DNA from 3 places in the Bacillus sp. C1 genome. Region 3 is predicted to be linked to each of the others. Evidence: riboswitches for the same ligand, from Rfam matches in the RefSeq annotation. Region 3 holds a riboswitch; each other region holds the start of a gene.
What was found. Region 3 has a riboswitch for S-adenosylmethionine ahead of ACX5JI_RS23105 (ABC transporter permease). Riboswitches for the same ligand answer to the same signal wherever they lie in the genome.
Positions count from the first base shown of each region.

Region 1: it holds a riboswitch for S-adenosylmethionine, as region 3 does, so the genes downstream of both, ACX5JI_RS19130 (acyl-CoA dehydrogenase family protein) here and ACX5JI_RS23105 (ABC transporter permease) in region 3, are expected to answer to the same signal.
Region 2: it holds a riboswitch for S-adenosylmethionine, as region 3 does, so the genes downstream of both, ACX5JI_RS16490 (cyclase family protein) here and ACX5JI_RS23105 (ABC transporter permease) in region 3, are expected to answer to the same signal.

Region 1 is NZ_JBTMZT010000008.1:25,632-32,105, reverse strand. It holds partial or broken gene ACX5JI_RS19150 (IS200/IS605 family accessory protein TnpB-related protein) at 1-337, opposite strand, end outside; gene ACX5JI_RS19145 (alpha/beta-type small acid-soluble spore protein) at 784-927, shown strand; gene ACX5JI_RS19140 (PLP-dependent cysteine synthase family protein) at 963-1,916, opposite strand; gene ACX5JI_RS19135 (VOC family protein) at 2,090-2,479, opposite strand; gene ACX5JI_RS19130 (acyl-CoA dehydrogenase family protein) at 2,969-4,129, opposite strand; SAM riboswitch class I at 4,244-4,333, opposite strand; gene ACX5JI_RS19125 (YdcF family protein) at 4,578-5,207, opposite strand; gene ACX5JI_RS19120 (GNAT family N-acetyltransferase) at 5,522-6,019, opposite strand; gene ACX5JI_RS19115 (GNAT family N-acetyltransferase) at 6,029-6,474, opposite strand, start outside.
Region 2 is NZ_JBTMZT010000005.1:76,183-82,656, forward strand. It holds gene ACX5JI_RS16480 (helix-turn-helix domain-containing protein) at 1-195, shown strand, start outside; gene ACX5JI_RS16485 (hypothetical protein) at 689-1,069, shown strand; gene ACX5JI_RS16490 (cyclase family protein) at 1,092-1,724, opposite strand; SAM riboswitch class I at 1,816-1,928, opposite strand; gene ACX5JI_RS16495 (PRK06851 family protein) at 2,081-3,190, shown strand; gene ACX5JI_RS16500 (nucleotidyltransferase domain-containing protein) at 3,337-4,110, shown strand; gene ACX5JI_RS16505 (MFS transporter) at 4,356-5,654, opposite strand; gene ACX5JI_RS16510 (FAD-dependent oxidoreductase) at 5,825-6,474, opposite strand, start outside.
Region 3 is NZ_JBTMZT010000014.1:24,332-30,805, forward strand. It holds gene ACX5JI_RS23090 (LPXTG cell wall anchor domain-containing protein) at 1-1,507, shown strand, start outside; gene ACX5JI_RS23095 (hypothetical protein) at 1,895-2,398, shown strand; gene ACX5JI_RS23100 (DUF3951 domain-containing protein) at 2,416-2,628, opposite strand; SAM riboswitch class I at 2,797-2,902, shown strand; gene ACX5JI_RS23105 (ABC transporter permease) at 3,041-3,958, shown strand; gene ACX5JI_RS23110 (ABC transporter permease) at 3,972-4,976, shown strand; gene ACX5JI_RS23115 (ABC transporter ATP-binding protein) at 4,933-5,943, shown strand; gene ACX5JI_RS23120 (ABC transporter ATP-binding protein) at 5,940-6,474, shown strand, end outside.

The DNA of each region.
Region 1 (6,474 bases), on a different contig from region 3:
TTGTTCGTTCTTGTTTTAATTTTTTCTTGAGTTTCTTAAGCTTCTCTTGCGTTTGCTTCTCATATAGTTTTTGTAACTCCATTAAACCTGTAAACAACGCCTTCACTTCTTGCACCGCGCTGTTGGCATAGTAATCATTCAATTGGTATTTTCGTTTGAGAACAAGATGAAGACTGTCTGTGTGTATCTTACGATTCCAATGTTTTTCCCTGACGATTATTTGAAATGCAAAACGTTTCGCGCGATTAAATGTTTCGATTGTCTGTGTCAGTGCATCTACCATTTCATGCGGTAAATCGGTCTTATAGATTCGTTTCGAAAAATACGCTTTCTTCACCTGTTCTCACCCCATTTTGTTTGATACGATTATTATACACTAAAACAAACGTACGTTCTATAAAAAGAAACATTTTCTTAAAAAAAGATAAAAACGGATTCATCCCCCACCTTCACTTCGTTTAGAGGAAGGAGTCTTCTCAGTTAAAATGATAAAAAGTGGGCGGAACATATATAAATTACAGCAATCAAGAGTGATTTGAGAATAACCAAAACCATATTTAAACGAATGTGTGTTATTATATTTTTAATATGGAATTATATCACACTAGAAACTAAAAAAGTTTATTTTAACCCCGTTCTAAAATTGGAACGGGGTTATGCGTATTTAAGACATTAAAAACTACATTTATTTCATTTTGCATTTAATGGTTTATTTTCCAGATAGAAATTTCATTTCGGGGACAATTCAAAACATTCGCTTGATGGGCATGTGTTCCCCGCTACATGCTCATCAACTTAAGAGAAGCAAGTACACCAAAACGAAACAAAATGACATCGCCAAGTGAAAATGGATCTGTTAGTAGAGAAATCACAAAACGTCTCATATCATTAGCTGAACCACAACTTGGCGTTGGAGTTACTCGCTAACTTGATATAGTAAATGGATATTCAGGAGAGATAAATCATCTCCCTTTTTCTAATAAACTCTCTACATCCGACCACTCTTCTGTAGATCCTGCGTCTGGAAAAACTGTTACAACAGTGAATTCCGCGCCCTTTTCTTTTCCAATTTGTTTAGCAGCTAATAAGTTTGCTGCAGCAGACGTACCTATTTTAATGCCAGTTTCATTATAAAAACGTGCCATTTCGTACAAGGTATCTTCATATGAATAAGTCCATTGTTTTTCTATCAAATAATCTTCCTTTTCTAAGAAATGTTGTTTCCTCCCCAGACCAAATCCACCTGATCCAGCATATTTCTTTAAAGCATTTGGAGGTTGTTCAGAACCGTAAGGTAATTCAGCAGGCATTACTAAATGTAACTCGACATTAGGTGTATAATTCTTTACTGCTTTATACACCCCCATTAGAGTTCCACCTGTCCCAGCGGATGCTACCCAAGCGTTAATAGATTTCCCTTTCATTTGTGTAATAATTTCTGGACCTGTCCCTTCCAGATGACTTAAAAGATTAGCTTTATTATAGTGTTGAAATAGAAAATAGTAATCGGGATTTTGTTTACTAATCTCTATCGCCTTCTCTATTACTGAGTAAAATCCCTTTAATTTATCAACCAAGATAACTTTTGCGCCATAATTATCGAGTTCATTTAATAATGATTTTCCTAATCCAGAACTTAAAACTAAAGTACACTCAATACCTAAGTGATAACAAATCCAGCCAATTGACCTTGCTAAACTTCCACCACTATACTCTAAAATATGTTGTTTTTTAATCGTTTCTTTTAAATATTTATTTATCATTCCAAGTGCTGCTCTATCTTTTATCGACCCTGTAGGATTGTGCCATTCACATTTAGCATAGATAGAAAGATTCTTTGTTTCTTTGCACTCTAATTTAATAAGAGGTGTATTTCCGACTTTTCGAGAAAATTCCTCAAAATGATTTAATGTCATATTCCTATACCTCCTTCACATCTCATACTTACTAAATTCGCGTCTAGTCAAAGTACTTTTTATATTGTAATAGCTCTCTTACTAAGCCTTATATAAAAATCCCTACAAATGTTGTAGGGATTAATGTCTAAGTAAGTTTGCTACATTCTATTAAGTATCTAAAACAGCTTGTTTTATCCAGCTGCATTCATGAGTACAATTCTCCAACCATCCGGATCTTCTATCGTCGTTCCCTTCTCTATCCAATACGGATTTTCCGGTTCAACTTCATGATAGCCCATTTTATCTAACCGATTCGTTATTTTTTCAATCTCATCTTTATTAGGCATATAAAAAACTAGTAAATTATCTTTTGTCGGCGCAGGACATGGACTGCCATTAACATGCCTTGTGAACTCTAAATGATACTCTTCATCAGGTAATCCAAACATGACTCCGTCGTATCCTTCATGATTTTGAAACTCCCCTATACGCTTTAAACCTAATCCTGTTTCATAAAAACTTATAACTTCTTCAAATTTATCTGTTGGTCTTGCAAATCTAAACTGAACCCAATTCTTCATGCAATTCCCTCCCTTAAAATTGTAAAAGCCTTACAATAACTATTATATGTTAGAGATATCCGGATTAAAATCCATCATTCAGGGGAGAGCTATTTAAGATGAAAGACGTATAAATTAATACACAGTAGGACTTTGGTATGAAGTTTATTGAAATTTGATTCTATGAATATGCACCTAAAGATATAGAACTTCACCTTTTTCATATGCAATGATATGGAATAGACTATACGTGTTGTCAAACGTTCCAATCTCTTGAGGAAGTAATAGAAGATTATAATTATGAGCGTTAATCAATAGACACAAAAAAATGGATCCAGTACAATACCAGAACCATTTTTTAAGTGTATATTTTTTAAAGATCTTTTATTAAACTATCCATTTCATAGGAAACAGTTCATACATATTCAAAAGTAGTTTCTCTACAAAGGTCATTTCATTTTTACAACTCGATCCCGTTTAAAATATCTTTTCACTCTTCAATTGTCTATATCACACCTTTTCTGTCGATTGAAAGGCATCATCTGCTAGTAATGAGAGTGTGACATCATCCATCGGCGGATTGTGTAATCCAGCGCGAACATGTAAATAATATCGATGCAATGGATTCTTTTCAGATAAACTTTTCGCCCCTACAATTCGCATCGCTTTATCCACAACCGATATCGCCGCATTCGTCGCGATATATTTCGCTGCTGCTAATTCTGCTTGTAAAGATTGTTTCTCTTCTACCACATCATATTTTTTCGCAATTTGGTATAAAAAGGTACGAGCTTGTATGAGTTCTAACTCTAATTCTCCTACTAATCTGCGGATATTCGGAAGTAAGCTAATAGGATGATTGAGACTATTCGGTTGATATGATTTTGCGAAATGAATCGCATAATTCCTTGCAGCTTGTGCGATTCCTAAATAGCATGCTGGAATATGAAGTAACCATCCAACTCCTTTTCGTTTCGCTTGTGAACCTTTTATATCTGTAAAGAATTGATTCGAGATTTCAACATTTTGTAATACAAGATCATGACTAGCAGTCCCACGCATCGCTACACTATCCCATGTCTCCTCAATAGACACACCCTTTTCATTCCTTGAAACCACAAATTCACCTATCTCATCTCGCCCTTCAATGCTAGCAGATACAATGAAATAATCGAGCATTGGTGCCATCGTTGTAAAATTCTTTCTCCCGTTTATAATCCATTTGTCACCTTTTTGTACAGCTAACGTTTCTGGCTTTCCGCCCCGCGTCGGACTCCCTGTATTTGGTTCTGTTGCTGCCCGGTTAAACAGAGCGCCTTTTTGTACTTCTTCACAAAACCAAGAAAACATATCAGGTTGCCAAGACCGATTTTCAGCGAGCTCTTTCACGATTCCAAGATGCCAACCGATCGACAAAGCTGTCGCACCATCTCCCTCGGCAATTTTCTCTTGAAATAACACAAAATCATACAACGAAATTCCCTTTCCTCCGATATCTTTTGGTAACGTTAGCTTTGTATAACCAATATTTTGTAAATCTTTAATATTTTCAAAAGGAAAAGCCCCAAGTTCGCTCAGTTGCTGTTCCCTAGCCGCAAATTGAGGAACTAGCTCCTTTAATTTCTCCAGTATGAGAACTTGTTCTTCTGTTTCTATAAATGATAATGTCATATCAAGATCCCCTTTACTTTAAGTAATCCAGAAGCAAAAAACTTCAAATTGTTCTTCAAATTCCTACTACTAAAAAAACAACCTTACATATAAGAAGGTTGTCATCGCTTTCCCTTCTTATCTACTCGGAATTAGCACCTTTTCATTCTCGTTCAGGTTGCTGAAGTTTCATCGGGCCGTTCCCTCCACTTCTCTCGATAAGATTGTATTTGATTATGCATTTCTATTGTTTCACTATTCCTATAAAATTACAAGGTTTTCATTCGATTTATTTCTATAATTTGTTAAATCTTGATTAACCTTTTTTATAAATAATCGAAATGTATTTCGAATTACCACACTTCATTTTGAACTAACAGCACATTTGTATAAGAAAAGGATATATGCTCACATATTGAACATAATATCCTCTTCTTAGTCTAGTCTATTTAAATAAATCTATCCTTTCTTAATCACCCTTCAAAGTACGTAAAGGCAACGATGCAACATACCCAATATAAGAACATAATTCTTTAAAAAAGAACGGAATTTCTGTGTCTAATGTTTTATATGCTGATGTCGGGGTCGGTGATGCATATGCCTCCATCCCAATATGCTTCGCAATTCGCATCGCCCGCTTCATATGAAGAGGGTCACTTACAATTGTATATGTACGCAAGCCATTATCAGTTCCAACCTGCTTCGCATTCTTCAAATTATCTTCTGTAAAACGCGACTCTGTTTCAATTAATATATCTTCCGCCTTTACATTATGCTTTAATGCATACGCTTTCGCAGTACGTGCTTCTTCTAGCTCTGCTTCAAACTTAGTCCCGCCCGTAAAAATAATTTTTTTAATACTTCCCTCTTTATACAAAGAGATTGCATGATTGATTCGTTCGCGAAATACAGGAGACGGTTTGCCATTCCAAGAAGCTGCTCCTAGTACAACTGCAGCATCTGTAGGTACTTCATCTGTTTTAAATCGATTACTCCAAATATCATAAGCTGCATAACTTATAAATAAAATGATAGAACTAAACATTAGCAAGAACACTTGCCAAACTCTTCTTTTCTTACTTTTCTTTTTTTGTTTCATTTGTACTAGCCTCCGTGCATCATCCATACTTCTATAAAAAAATTAATATCTTTTAAATTATTGTATTTGAGTTTATTTGAAAGAAGGCACTTTTCTTAAAAGTGATCCGTGCGATAAAGGGTTTTCATTCAAATAGAGGATTTTTGTATTTACTATTATTTGTGGTTCATACTTTATAAGTTTCTCATACAACTCCATTGTAACGAATTTTTTCATAGAATGGAATGCTGAAACAAAAGTATATAAAAGAAGTTATCATTTTGTAAGAAAAAGAGGTATATTTTTCCCTTTTACAAGGATATACCTCTTTCCATTTACTGTACAAGCCAATATTTTATATGTTGTTCCTCACTTACACATGTAAATCCTGCTTTTTCTAGCACTCTCTTTGACGCAATATTACTCGCTAGACAATCTGCTTTAATTGTTTGTACATCTTCATTCTTCTGTAACCCCTCTACAAATGCTTGTGCCATCTCAGTTGCGTATCTATACCCTTGATACTTTGATACAATACTATATCCAATCTCTACCGTTCCATTTGCATCAGGAGAACCTTTACATCCCATATCACCAATAATCATGTTATCTTCCATATGAATAATCAGTCCACTCCACTTGCTTTGTTCGGGATTTTTCTTTAATTCTTCCGCAATCCATGGTAAAATTTCTTGATAATCAGCCATGGGCCATTCTGACGATATTTGATAAGAAATTATTTTTTGTAGTTCTGCCCTCCCTCTCATCGTTGCTTCTACAAGCTTTAACGTAAAAGGAATCATCTTCAATCTCTTAGTCTCAATATTTGTCATATACGTCTCCTATTTATACATGCACATTTTTTGAAGCAACTGTTCTTTCACATCCGCCCACTCGCTTGCAATAATGCTATACACAACTGCATCTCTAACGTAACCACTCGGTAATTTCCTTTCATTTCGCAGTACGCCCTCCTTTACTACACCAAGCCTCTCAATTGCACGTTGCGCCCTTTCATTGCGTAAATCAGTTTTTATTTGTACGCGTAACAGCTGTAATTCTTCAAACGCATATTGCAATAACATGAATTTACATTCTGTATTGATACTTGTTCTTTGGACACTTGGATGATACCACGTTTGCCCTAGTTCAGCCGTTTTATTTTCTTTTGATATACTATATAAGCGTGTACTCCCCATAATTTCATTTGTTTGTTGATCTATAACAACAAATGGCAAGTCTGTTCCTTCTTTATATCCTTTTACCGCTGTTTGCACATACCTTTCCA
Region 2 (6,474 bases), on a different contig from region 3:
AATCTTCCGGAGTCTTATATTGAAGAATTGGTTCAACAAAAACGAATTCGATCTGTGTATGATGGTGAGCAATATTTGCTGAATAAAGAACAGTTCAATACGCATTTAGAACAAATGGAAAAATATAAGCAGTTAGTAGAAGAAATATTAAATGAACCAATTCCAGAGGATATGGATGTAAAAGATGAAGATTAAATTACATGGATAAAGTTATATAGTATCATTTTTTCTAAATACCGTTTCAAGAGCTATAGAATAAGTATCTTGAAATGGTTTTTTTTACAATAAAATATATAACGGCTTTGTTTACAAGTATATAAGTTGCAGTTACGAAAATAAAAAAGGTTCCCAACTCGTTTGCTTTTTCTGTTTTGCATAGCATGATATAGTGACAAATTAGCAGTATCCTTGTCAATTATATAGAATGAAAAGACAAGCGGATTTTTCAGAAAAGTGTTCTTGTTATGTAAATATAAACATTTTATAAAAAGCATCAAGAATGCTTTTTTTTCTAAAATACTTAGTTTATAATGGAGGAAAATATCGACATGAAGTTTGATTACTCATGTACCGGTTTGTAGTTTTCATTTCTATGAATGTTTAGAATGAATTAGATTTCTGTGAATTAAAAAAGAGGGGTGCACACGCATCCTTTTTTCTATGCAGATATTATGAAAGAGGTGGTATGATGGAATTAACATTAAATTCGACTGTATGTTTACACACGATTCAATTTCGAAAAGAGCAAAAGAATTATATTGTAAAAGATACAATTACAGGCGAAAAATATGAAATGCCGCCACTTTGTATTGATGCACTTGCCATGATGCGTGACGGATTTTTATTGGGAGAAATTGAGGGAAAGTTAAAAGAAGAATATCCAAAAGAAGAAGTGAACATTCTAGAATTTACGAGGCAACTGTTAGAACTAGAGCTTGTCGGGATGGTTGACGGAGAAGAAATCATTTGTACGAAAAAGAAAGATAAGGATTATTTTGCATGGGTTCGTCCTCGTGTTGAAAAGCTTTTTCTTAATGTAAACCGAAAATATCGAAGCAGAGGTCAATGATGATCTCTGCTTTTTTAGTGAATTAGAAAATAACCGCAAATGCTCTAGCAAAGGCGCCGTCACTATTTTTAATTTTCAGTGGTGCTGCTGAAAAGAAAAAGCGTTTTGTTTCAATTGCAGCTAAGTTTGTTAAGTTTTCAATTAAGTAAATATTATTTCCTAATAAAATATGATGAATTGGTGATGTTTCAGTTGTCACTTCATCAGGAGAAATGAAATCTAAACCGACAGCTTTTACTTTTAATCTAACTAATTCTTCAGCAAGTTCTTCTGAAAGATAAAAGGCTTCCTTTTCATATGCTGCTGTATTCCATTTGTTTGAGAGATTAGAATGGAAAATGACGATATCTCCTTCTTTTATTCCTGCATCATGTAATACTTCTTTAGGTAATTTTCGTTCTTGTACATGTGTTACATCAATGAGAATAGCTTCACCTACAAACTGATTAAGTGGTAATTGCTCAATTGTCGATGCACCTGAAATAAAATGGGCGGGTGCATCACAATGTGTACCAACGTGAACTATTGAATGAAAATCTGTGACTTGAAATCCAGCCTCTTCAACACTTGTAATAGATTCTAAATGAATCGGCGGTGTTCCAGGAAATTGAGACATATTGTTTTCGAATGTTTGTGATAAATCAATTACTTTCATTGGTAATACCTCCAATAATTTTTTTGAAATATAAAAAGCCTATCTTTCAAATCAAGAAAGGTAGGCTTTGCATACTTACATGTAAGTTCATTTTCTATCTTCCAAAATGCGTTGCATTTTGCAGGATTTAGCACCTATTCAGTCTATATAAACTGAGGTTGCTGGGCTTCAAAGGGCCAGTCCCTCTGCCTCTCTCGATAAGGAAATTATTCAGTTTTAAAATTTGAAATTTTCTGTTATTTAAATTGTAATTCATTTCCTTTTTTAATGCAAGAATGAAAATAGGTATTCACCCAACTAAGGGATCCAGCATATGGTGGCTTATGTAAGCAAATTGCTGCAAAGGAGTGAGTGCAGTGACAGGAAAAGTTTTGAATTATTATGCTGGTGGGAATACTGCTAGAGGTTTTTATAGCTTATATGAGGAGAACTTAATTGGACTGGAAAGACTTTTTATTTTGAAGGGTGGTCCAGGAACTGGGAAATCTTCGCTAATGAAAGCAATTGGACGTGAGTGGACTGAAAGAGGCTATGATATTGAACTTTTGCATTGTTCTTCTGATAACAAATCTATCGACGGTGTTATTATTCCAAAATTAAAAGTAGGAATTGTAGATGGAACAGCACCACATGTTATTGAGCCTAAAACACCTGGAGTTGTAGAAGAGTATGTAAATTTAGGAGAGGCTTGGGATTCAGAAAAATTACGAAACCGTAAAGATACGATTAAACGATATATGTCAGAAGCAAGCCGAGCATTTCAATCAGCATATAATTGTTTCAAAGAGGCATTAGTTATACATGATGATTGGGAAAAAATTTATATTAATAATATGGATTTTCAAAAAGCAGATAAATTAACAAATCAGCTTATCCAAAAATTATTTGCAGATAGCAAAGGAAAACAAGCGGTTGTAAAGCACCGTTTCTTAGGAGCAGCGACACCAAAAGGTGCGGTTGATTTCGTTCCAAATTTAACAGAAGGAATCCCGCATCGTTATTTTATAAAAGGGCGTCCAGGAACTGGAAAATCAACAATGTTAAAAAAAATAGGAGCGACAGCAGAAGAAAAAGGCTTTGAAGTTGAAGTATATCATTGTGGTTTTGATCCAAATAGCCTTGATATGATTATTGTAAGAGAGTTAGGCTTTGCAATCTTTGATAGTACAGCGCCTCATGAATATTTTCCGGAACGAGAAGGTGATGAGATTATTGATATGTATAATTTCATTGTTAAGAAAGGAACGGATGAAAAATATGCTAAGGAAATTCGAGATGTTTCCATTCGATATAAAGCAAAGATGAATGAAGCTATGTCGTTCTTAGCGGAGGCAAAAGCAGTGCGAGATAAATTAGAACGAATTTATATTGCTGCGATGGATTTTAAAAAGGTGGATATGTATCAAAATGAAATAAAGAGAGAGTTTGAGCAGATTGCTAAATTTCTTGGCGAGCAGCAAAAATAAAACGATTGTAAGCTGTTAGGAAGAACCTAGCAGCTTCCATACATATTAATGGCGGCATGATATATTTTAGAAGTAGAATCTTACTTTAATGGTGAGTATATTTGTCGAATTTCCAGGGAAATGATCAAAAAATGAGGAGGATACATATGCAAAGTAAAATTCAATTGGAATTAGAGAGAATTGAGAAAGAGAATAACGTAAAAATTTTATTCGCGGTGGAATCTGGAAGCCGTGCATGGGGATTCCCGTCGAAAGATAGTGATTACGATGTTAGATTTGTATACATTCATCCAGTAGAGTGGTATTTATCTATAAATGAAAAACGCGATGTCATTGAATATCCAATTAGCGATGCTTTAGACATAAGTGGCTGGGATATTAGAAAAGCTCTGCGATTATTTGCAAAATCAAATCCTGCATTATTAGAATGGATCCGCTCTCCAATCTTTTACTCTAAGGATTCTGACCTTCCAGAACGTCTACAGAAGGTGAGCGAAAATGATTTTGATCCAAAAGCAACAATCTACCATTACTTACATATGGCATCAAAAAACTATCATGAATTTCTACAAGGAGAGAGTGTGAAGTTAAAAAAATACTTCTATGTATTGCGGCCTATTTTAGCTTGCAAATGGTTAGAAGAGAAAGGGACATTACCGCCTGTAGAATTTGACCGATTAATTACTGAACTATCAATAGAACAAAAAATTTTAAATGAGATTGAAGATTTACTAATCAAGAAAAAAGCAGGCGTTGAGCTAGATGCTGGTCCAAAAATTATAGCATTAAATGAATTTTTGGAGGAACAAATAAAGTACTACCAGGAGTATGTGAAGGGAATTGAAAAAGGACAGGGTATTGAAATTGAAAGATTGAATGTCTTGTTTCGGGACATGTTATCTGAAACAGAGTACCAATAGATTGAATGATTTGTTTCAGGCTGCGTGGAAAGGGAAATGCCTACGAACTTCTAAAAAGAAACATTGTAATTTGACGAGGTTGGTTCGTATAAAATGGTGAATGAAATTTTATCGATGATTTTTCAAATATATCGACCGTTTCTCATCATATATCGGCGCAAATTAAAATATATCAGCGATTCGACAAAGGATATCGACTAACCAGCAAAAAATGACAAAAAAACAGGAGCCACCTAGCTCCTGTTTTAGCTAACTTTACTTTGTTTAGGAATAAAGAAAACAGCAACAGCTGCAATAAATCCAGCAATTGCAAATAAGTAAAAGTTCCATACTTGATCATATTGTAGAGTCATTAATACTCCTATAATAATTGGGCCAGCGATTGCGCCAATAAGTCCCCATCCTAAAGATGTAGCACGAGCGTGTGAAGGGAAGTATTGGGTTACATAAGCGTTTAATATTTGGGTAATGCCAACGGACCCAATTCCAGCAAGTCCGATTAAAATATAAATAATAGAAATATGAGGCTTTATTGTCAACAATCCAATACAGATAGCGGCTATAAGATAAGAAATGCTAATAACAATCTTAGCTCCGATGCGATCTGCAATCGCTCCTGCCAACAATGCACCGATTGCAGCTGTTATATTAAGCATAAGTAAGAAAGATAAACTAGAACCTAGTGGATATCCGGCTTGGCGCATCATCTGTGGTAACCATGTATTCAACCCGTAAATAAGAAACATACCCATAATATAAGTAACCCAAAAAAGTAGAGTGGCTGTTATATAAGATTTTGAGAATAGAGTAATGATCCCGCTCTGCTTATGTTTTGTTGAAGGTTGATTCGTTATTTGCTGGGAAGGTAATTCAATTTGATAACGTTTACTAACTTGCGCAGCTTCTTCATGGCGGCTACGTGAGAGTAAAAATTGAATAGATTCTGGTAAGTAACGAATGATAAAGGGGATGAGGAGAAGTGGAATCATTCCAATACCAAACATGACTCTCCAGCCAAAATCTTGTAACATAAACATAGATAAAATAGCTCCTAAAACGATTCCTAGTGGATAACCAGTAAACATAAGTGCATAAGTGAAAGATTGTCGTTTTGCAGGCGAATATTCAACTGTGAGTGCAGAAGCAGTTGGGATTACCCCGCCAAGACCAATACCCCCGATAAAACGAAATAGGCCGAATAGTTCAGGTGATGAAGCCATTGCAGCAAGACCCATTGTAATAGAAAAAAGGGCCAAACAATAGATTAGAGTCCATTTTCTTCCAATGAAGTCTGTGATAGTACCAACAAAGATGGCTCCGATAAACATACCAAATAGCGCATAACTGGCAATTGTGCCAGCCTCTGCGGGGGACAGGGCCCAGCTTTTATCTTCTAGAAGTGATGGTAAAACAGCACCGTAAATGCCTAAATCGTATCCATCCGCTAAAATAGCGAGCCAACAGATGAAAACGACAAGTTTTGTAATAGAGTTTGAAAAACTCGTTTTTGTGGATTCTGGATGAAGTGTAGAAGATGGTTGCATAGCATACACCTCTTTTCATAGATTAATATACTATTTTGTTGAATATTACAATTTTCCTTCTATTGTCGAATTCTATCGATGATTAAATAAGAGTTCGTACATGAAAAATTGGCTACTGCAAAAATAATCTTCTTTTGCAGTAGCCAATTTCTTTCTGTTGTAAAAACGATCTATTCTCCATCAACCCGTTTCAGTGGTTTCTCTGCTGGCCCCTCAATGACATCTCCTTCAATTGAAAAGCGCGAACCATGACAAGGGCAATCCCACGTACAATCACCGCTGTTCCATTCTACTTCACACCCAAGGTGCGTACAGGTCGTATCGACAATATGTAGTTTTCCTCCATCATCTTTATAAGCACCTGCACGTTTCCCGTGAACTCTTACAACGGCACCCTCACCATTTTCAAGATCTTCTGGTTTACGGAGAGCGAATTCTAGCTTGCCCTCAATCAAATGTTTTGCCACATCAAGATTTTGAGAAACAAATGTTTTTATATCTGGATCCGCATGGAACCGTGATGGTGTAAAGAGTTCTTTATAAGGGTTATTTGTTTTTGTAATAGCGTCTGTTAATATGTGTGCTGCAATTGTTCCTGTTGTCATCCCCCATTTTCGATACCCTGCTGCAACGAATATGTTTGAGTTCCTTTCATTAATATGGCCAATATAAGGTAATTTATCTAATGTAATTAAGTCTTGTGCGGACCATCTGTAAGGAATTTCATCTATTCCAAATGTTTCTTCTGCAAAAGAGTGCAATGCTTCATAATGAAGCATCGTATTAATCCCTTGTCCTGTTTTATGGCTTTCACCGCCAA
Region 3 (6,474 bases):
AGTACAAGTTCAAAATCAAGAAAAGGTACCTGAAAAGCAAAATGACACCAAGAATTCAGCGGTAAATGAAGGAAAAGAACAACAGAAGCAAGACAGTGTGGAAGTAAAGAAAGAAGAATCTAAAGAAGGAGTGAAGGATGTACAACAACAAGAGAAAACAGACCCACAAAAACAACAGCCTGCTCCAGAGAAGAAAATTGACCCAGTAAAAGAAGCTGAAAAAGAACAAAAGAACGAATCGAATGTGAAGGGTGAATCAGAAAAAACAGGAGTTGTAAATCCATCAGGACAACAGGTAAATACACCTCCGGCTAAAAAATCAAAAGAGGATGCTAAGGATTTAAATCAGATAGCTACTGCTGATTTTAGCGGCAAGGTAACAGGTAAAGCGAAATGGGACGCAAAAAATAACCATTATGTATTAGATGTGACTGCGACTGTAACGAATACTTCAAAGGAAAAGGTAAGCGGTGTATATCTTGGCGTTTCTATACCGAAAGGGCTAGATGGTGAATTGAAAGATTTTCCTGTACTAACACTTGAAGATGGTTCTGAAGCGATTGCATTACCATTACCAGATATGGAGCCAGGAAAAACAGTTACAAAAAACGTGAAAATACCCGTACTTGGAAATGTAGCAGGGAAACCAGTGAACAAAGATATTGAGCTATATTTAATCGATAAGAAAGAGGGATATACACCTCTTGGTAAGATTAAAGGAAGCGCAAATATTGATTTTTCCGAGATGAATAAAGATCTACGTTTTGAAGGTAAGGCAAAAGCGACAACCTGTGTACCGAATTTAAAGGAAAACCAATTTACATTAGATTTCTTATTAACGACTCAAAACTTAACAATTGAGGATTTACAAGGGTTCGATGTAGAAATTGAGGTTCCAAATGATATTAAACTGACAATTCCAGATCACTACACGCAAGGAGAAATTCCAGATTATCTAAAAGATGGTTCTTTGCAAGAGGGCACTGGAAAAGGAACGATGAACTTAGATGTTAAATGGAATGGAAATAAAGCAACAATTCCAGTTAAAACAATGGGAGCTGGAGAAGGATCTGCTTTATACTTCCAAGTTGTTGGGGAAACAGCGAAGGAATTAAAAGATTTAAAAGTTAAGTTTACAGCAAAACGTGGAGATAAAACGATTGCTGTACAAGTGCCAATAGAGAAAGTAGAACAAAAGGATTGCAAGAAACAAGATAATAAAAATACAGGTGGAAATAACAATGATGATGGAAAAGGTAATGGAGGCAATAAACCTAATACGCAAGTGCCAAATCCAAATCAAGTAAATAATCAACCAGCAAAAGTTACACCGACACCAGCGCCAACACCAACAAAAGTTACAACAACACCAGTCGTAAGTAATACACAATCTCTTCCTAAAACAGGTGCTTCAAGCAGCGATAATATGCTGACATTACTTGGCGTTGTAATGCTTGCTGGTGGTGCTTTTGCATATAGACGCAGTCGTACAACTATTAATAAATAATAAGCGGTAAAACTACATATTTGATTTTTCCGTTTACAAGAACCCGGTAGATTACCGGGTTTTTTATTGCTTTCGAAAGGTTCACTTTATGGAGATATCAGTAGTATAAAGTGACGATACTGTGACAAAAATTGTTATATGTGTATAAAAATAAGCTCATAAGTGCAAAGTGTGAAAGGTTCTCGTTATAATAACAAGTGGAGATAAGTAGTAGAGGTAGATAAAGTGAAACTTTAATCAGTGGGGGGCTTCATCCCCCACTGATTATTAGTTAAACGAGTCGGGCCTTTACGGGCAGTTGATCTCCCATCTAACTTCTTTGTATATGCTGAACTTTGAGGTGGGAGTCCTACTGCCCGTTAATGCGGGATAAAAGGAGAGTAAGAGATGAAGAAAGTGTGGGGTGTTATCTTGCTTGGAAGTATGCTTCTTTTAGCAGGATGTAACGGAAACAAGGACACAAAAGAACCGAAAGAAAAAGTAGAACAATCGGCAGAACAGACAGAAGAGATGAAAGTATATCTTGATGTGCATAAGAAGTACGATGAGAAAATGAATAAAGAGTTAAATGAAGCGGTAAAATTGTGGGAAGAAGCGAAGGAAAAAGGCGGGAAGGCATTAGTACATGCTAAGTTTAAAGAAGATGTACAGAAGGTAACGGCAAGCATGTTAGAGGATATTGATCACATGCGTAAAGAGATTCGCGTACCTAAGTCAAAAGAGCAAGAACATGAGTTGTATGTCGGTTTCTTAAACGAGACGGAACAAGCAATGAAGAAGTTAGAGAAGTTAGCGAAAGATGAGGATTCGTCATTAATTCGTGATATAGAAGTTCACTTTTCAACAGCTTCAACATACTATAAACGTTTTCAACAAGAGTTTCAAAAATAACCTCGCGATGTGCAAGGTTATTTTTTCTTTCCATCCCCGTCTTCATCTTCAGCTACTAAGATTTTCTGTTCCTCGTGAAATTCTGAAATTGTTTGACCGGTAATGTTATCGAATGGGGTATAGAAAGAAGTGATACTTTTCTTTTTAACAAATAATTTGTAGAAGCCAATGATGACTAATATGACAATTGTTAATGGTAATCCTATAACGGCCATAAGTAATGGATCCATTGTACATCTCCTTTTCGGGGTGAATCTTTTATTTTAATTATAAAGTGAAAAATGAAGTACCACCATAAAAACTGATTTTTCTAAAAACGACCTTTTGGATTGACTTTCCATTTTTTCGGAATTATAATTCAAAATATACAATTCAAACTAAATAATAATATAACAATTTACTTATCCAGAGAGGTAGAGGGACTGGCCCTATGAAACCTCAGCAGCGGGTTCTGAAAGATGAACACCGTGCTAATTCCAGCAAGCAAGGCTTGAAAGATAAGTGATGGGCATAGATGTATTAAGCCTTGATCTTATTTTTTGAGATCAAGGCTTTTTTACGTTAGGAAAAGGAGGAAAGAAGGAATAGGCATAAATAGTGCAATAAAACAAAGTAAATTCATGTGTTTAGGGGGCTATAAGAGTGTATGTTGTAAAAAAATTATCGATTATGGTATTTACGTTATGGATTATCACTACTGTGACATTTTTAATTATGCATATTATACCAGGTGATCCATTTTCATCAGATGCAAAAATTTTCCCAGAGGAAGTTGTTCAAAACATGCGGGCGAAATATCACCTAGATGAACCGTTATGGAATCAATATGTTGCTTACTTAGATGGGGTTATTCATTTTGATTTTGGGGAATCCGTTCAATCAACAGGTCAAGGCGTATCAGAAATTATTACGACAGGATTTGGACCATCGGCAATTATCGGATTACAGGCATTTATTATTTCATTATTAGTTGGAATTGCTGCTGGGACATTTGCGGCACTGTATCATGGCAAAATTATTGATTATGGGATCAGCTTATTAGCGATTTTAGGAATCTCAATTCCAAGCTTTATTTTGGCACCATTATTTATTCAATTGTTTGCTATTCAATTGGAATTACTTCCAGTTGCTTCTTGGGGCACACTTTCCCATACTGTATTACCATCATTTGCGTTAGCTTTAGGGCCAATCGCTGTTATTACGAGATTTGTTCGTTCTAATATGATTGAAGTTTTGCAAAGTGACTATATTAAGCTAGCACGAGCGAAAGGAATACCGATTCGGAAAATTATTGTAAGACATGCACTTCGAAATGCTCTTGTCCCGGTACTTACATTTGTAGGACCGCTTATGGCGGGCTTATTAACAGGGACTTTCGTTATTGAAAAAATTTTTTCAATTCCTGGTTTAGGAAAATATTTTGTAGAGAGTATCTTTAATCGAGATTATCCAGTCATTATGGGAACAACAATTTTCTACAGTGCATTGTTAATTGGATGCATCTTTATTACAGATATGATTCACCGCTTAATTGATCCACGCATTCGTTCTATTACGTGAGGAGGGGATTTAGATGAGTGCATATGAAATTGATGAACAGCTCTTGTCTAGTGAAGAGAAGAGAGCACTAACAGCAAATCAGAAGCAGCTAACAATTAGCCGAAAGAAAGAAGTATTTCAAAAATTTATTTCAAATCCAATTGCAATTTTTGGAACAGTTATATTAGTTTTCATTATTCTTTTTTCGCTTATAGGTGAAAGCTTAACTTCGTTTAGTGCGAATGAGCAAATAAAAGAAGCAACAAACTTGCCGCCTAGTAGTGAGCATTGGTTTGGTACAGATGACCTAGGCCGAGATATTTGGGCACGTGTTTGGGCTGGTGGGAAAATTTCATTAACAGTTGGATTGGTCGCAGCGGTACTTGATATCGGAATGGGAGTACTAATTGGTGGTCTTAGTGGATATATAAGAGGGCGCAATCGTCTTGGAACGTGGATTGATGAATGGATTGTAAGAGGAATTGAAGTGTTATATGGTATCCCGTATTTGTTAATTGTTATTTTATTATTAATCGTTATGAAACCTGGACTTTTTACAATTATTATAGCTCTTGCATTAACGGGATGGATTGGAATGGCACGACTGATTCGTGCGCAAGTGCTTTCGTTGAAACAAAGGGAGTTTGTAATTGCAGCTGAACGATTAGGTACATCGCATATGAAAATTATCTATCAGCACTTAATTCCAAACTTAACAGGAATTATTATCGTAAATTTATCATTTACAATTCCAGCTGCTATTTTCTCAGAATCATTTCTTAGTTTCATAGGACTTGGAATCCAATCTCCAGCGGCAAGCTGGGGAACGATGACGAACGATGCACTAGGAACGTTGTTAAGCGGAGAATGGTGGCAACTCTTTTTTCCAGCATTAATGATTGCGTTAATTATGTTTGCATTTAATGCGATTGGTGATGGTTTACAAGATGCGATTGATCCAAAAATTGTGAAGCAAAATCGAAAGGGGAAAAAACATGGAACAGCTCTTATCTTTAGAAAACGTAACGTTAGCCGTTGAGAAAGAGAATGATAAGCAGGCGATTGTAAAACATGTTTCCTTCTCTATTGAGCAAGGTGAAATTGTTGCACTCGTTGGAGAAAGTGGTTCAGGGAAAAGTGTAACGGCACAGTCCATTATCGGATTAAATCAAGATTCAATTCATATTGATGAAGGGAAAATCTCCTTTCAAGCGGGTGAACTAACGAGTTTGCAAGAATCCGAGTGGAATAAAATTCGAGGGAAAGATATTTCATTTATATTTCAGGATCCACTTTCATCTTTAAATCCAACGATGAAAGTTGGAAGACAAATTACGGAAGTGATTTTGCAACATGAAAAGAAATCAAAGAATGAGGCAAAAAAAATTGCGATTGGATTGTTAAGTGATTTAGGAATACATGAACCTGAAAAACGATTTGAGCAATACCCGCATCAGCTAAGCGGAGGAATGAGACAACGTATTTGTTTAGCAATTGCTTTTGCTTGTCATCCAAAGCTTGTTATTGCAGATGAACCGACCACTGCACTAGACGTAACGATTCAAAAACAAATTATGGGTTTATTAAAAGAACGAAAAGAAAAGCAGCAAACTAGCATTTTATTAATTACTCATGACCTTGCTCTCGTACGCGAGGTGGCGGACCTAGTTGTTGTAATGTATGGAGGGCGTGTTGTTGAAAAAGGTGCGATTCAAGAAGTAATTGAATCACCACAGCACCCTTATACGAAAAGTTTATTACAAGCCATTCCAAATATGGACGATTCAGAAAAGGTGCTTCGGGCAATAGAAGGAACAACACCATCAATTGAAATATTAAACAGTTTTGGATGTCCATTTGTAAATCGTTGCCCGGTTGCGATGAAGGAGTGTATCGATCGTTTCCCAGGAGAGACCGCATCTTCACCGCAGCACGTTTCGTATTGCTGGAAGCATATGACTGAACAAAGCAAAGGTAAATCAAAAGAGAAGGTGAACGTCTCATGACAACGGATTTCATTACAGTGCAACAAGTAACGAAAACATATGGAGATAAAGACAGGGAAATCACCGCTTTAAAGGATATCTCGCTATCAATACAAAAAGGTACAACGCTTGGGATTATAGGTGAAAGTGGTTCAGGAAAAACAACACTTGGAAAGCTAATCGCTGGAATTGAAAAACCTTCGTCTGGAGAGATTGAGTATAATGGCAAAGTTGTTCATACGCTCAAATCAAAGGGAAAACGTAATTTTTTACAAAAGGTACAATTTATTTTTCAAGATTCTACCGCGGCTTTAAACCCACGCTGGAAAGTTAGGGATAGTGTTACAGAAGGCTACATTTCATTTGGATTAGGCGATAAGAAAGAAAAAGATAAAGTTGCTGGTGAAGCATTAGAGCGTGTTGGATTAGATAGACGATATATTGATCGTTATCCACATGAATTCAGCGGTGGACAACGTCAACGTATTGCAATCGCAAGGGCGCTATTATGTGAACCTGAAGTGTTAATACTAGATGAGCCAATTTCAGCAT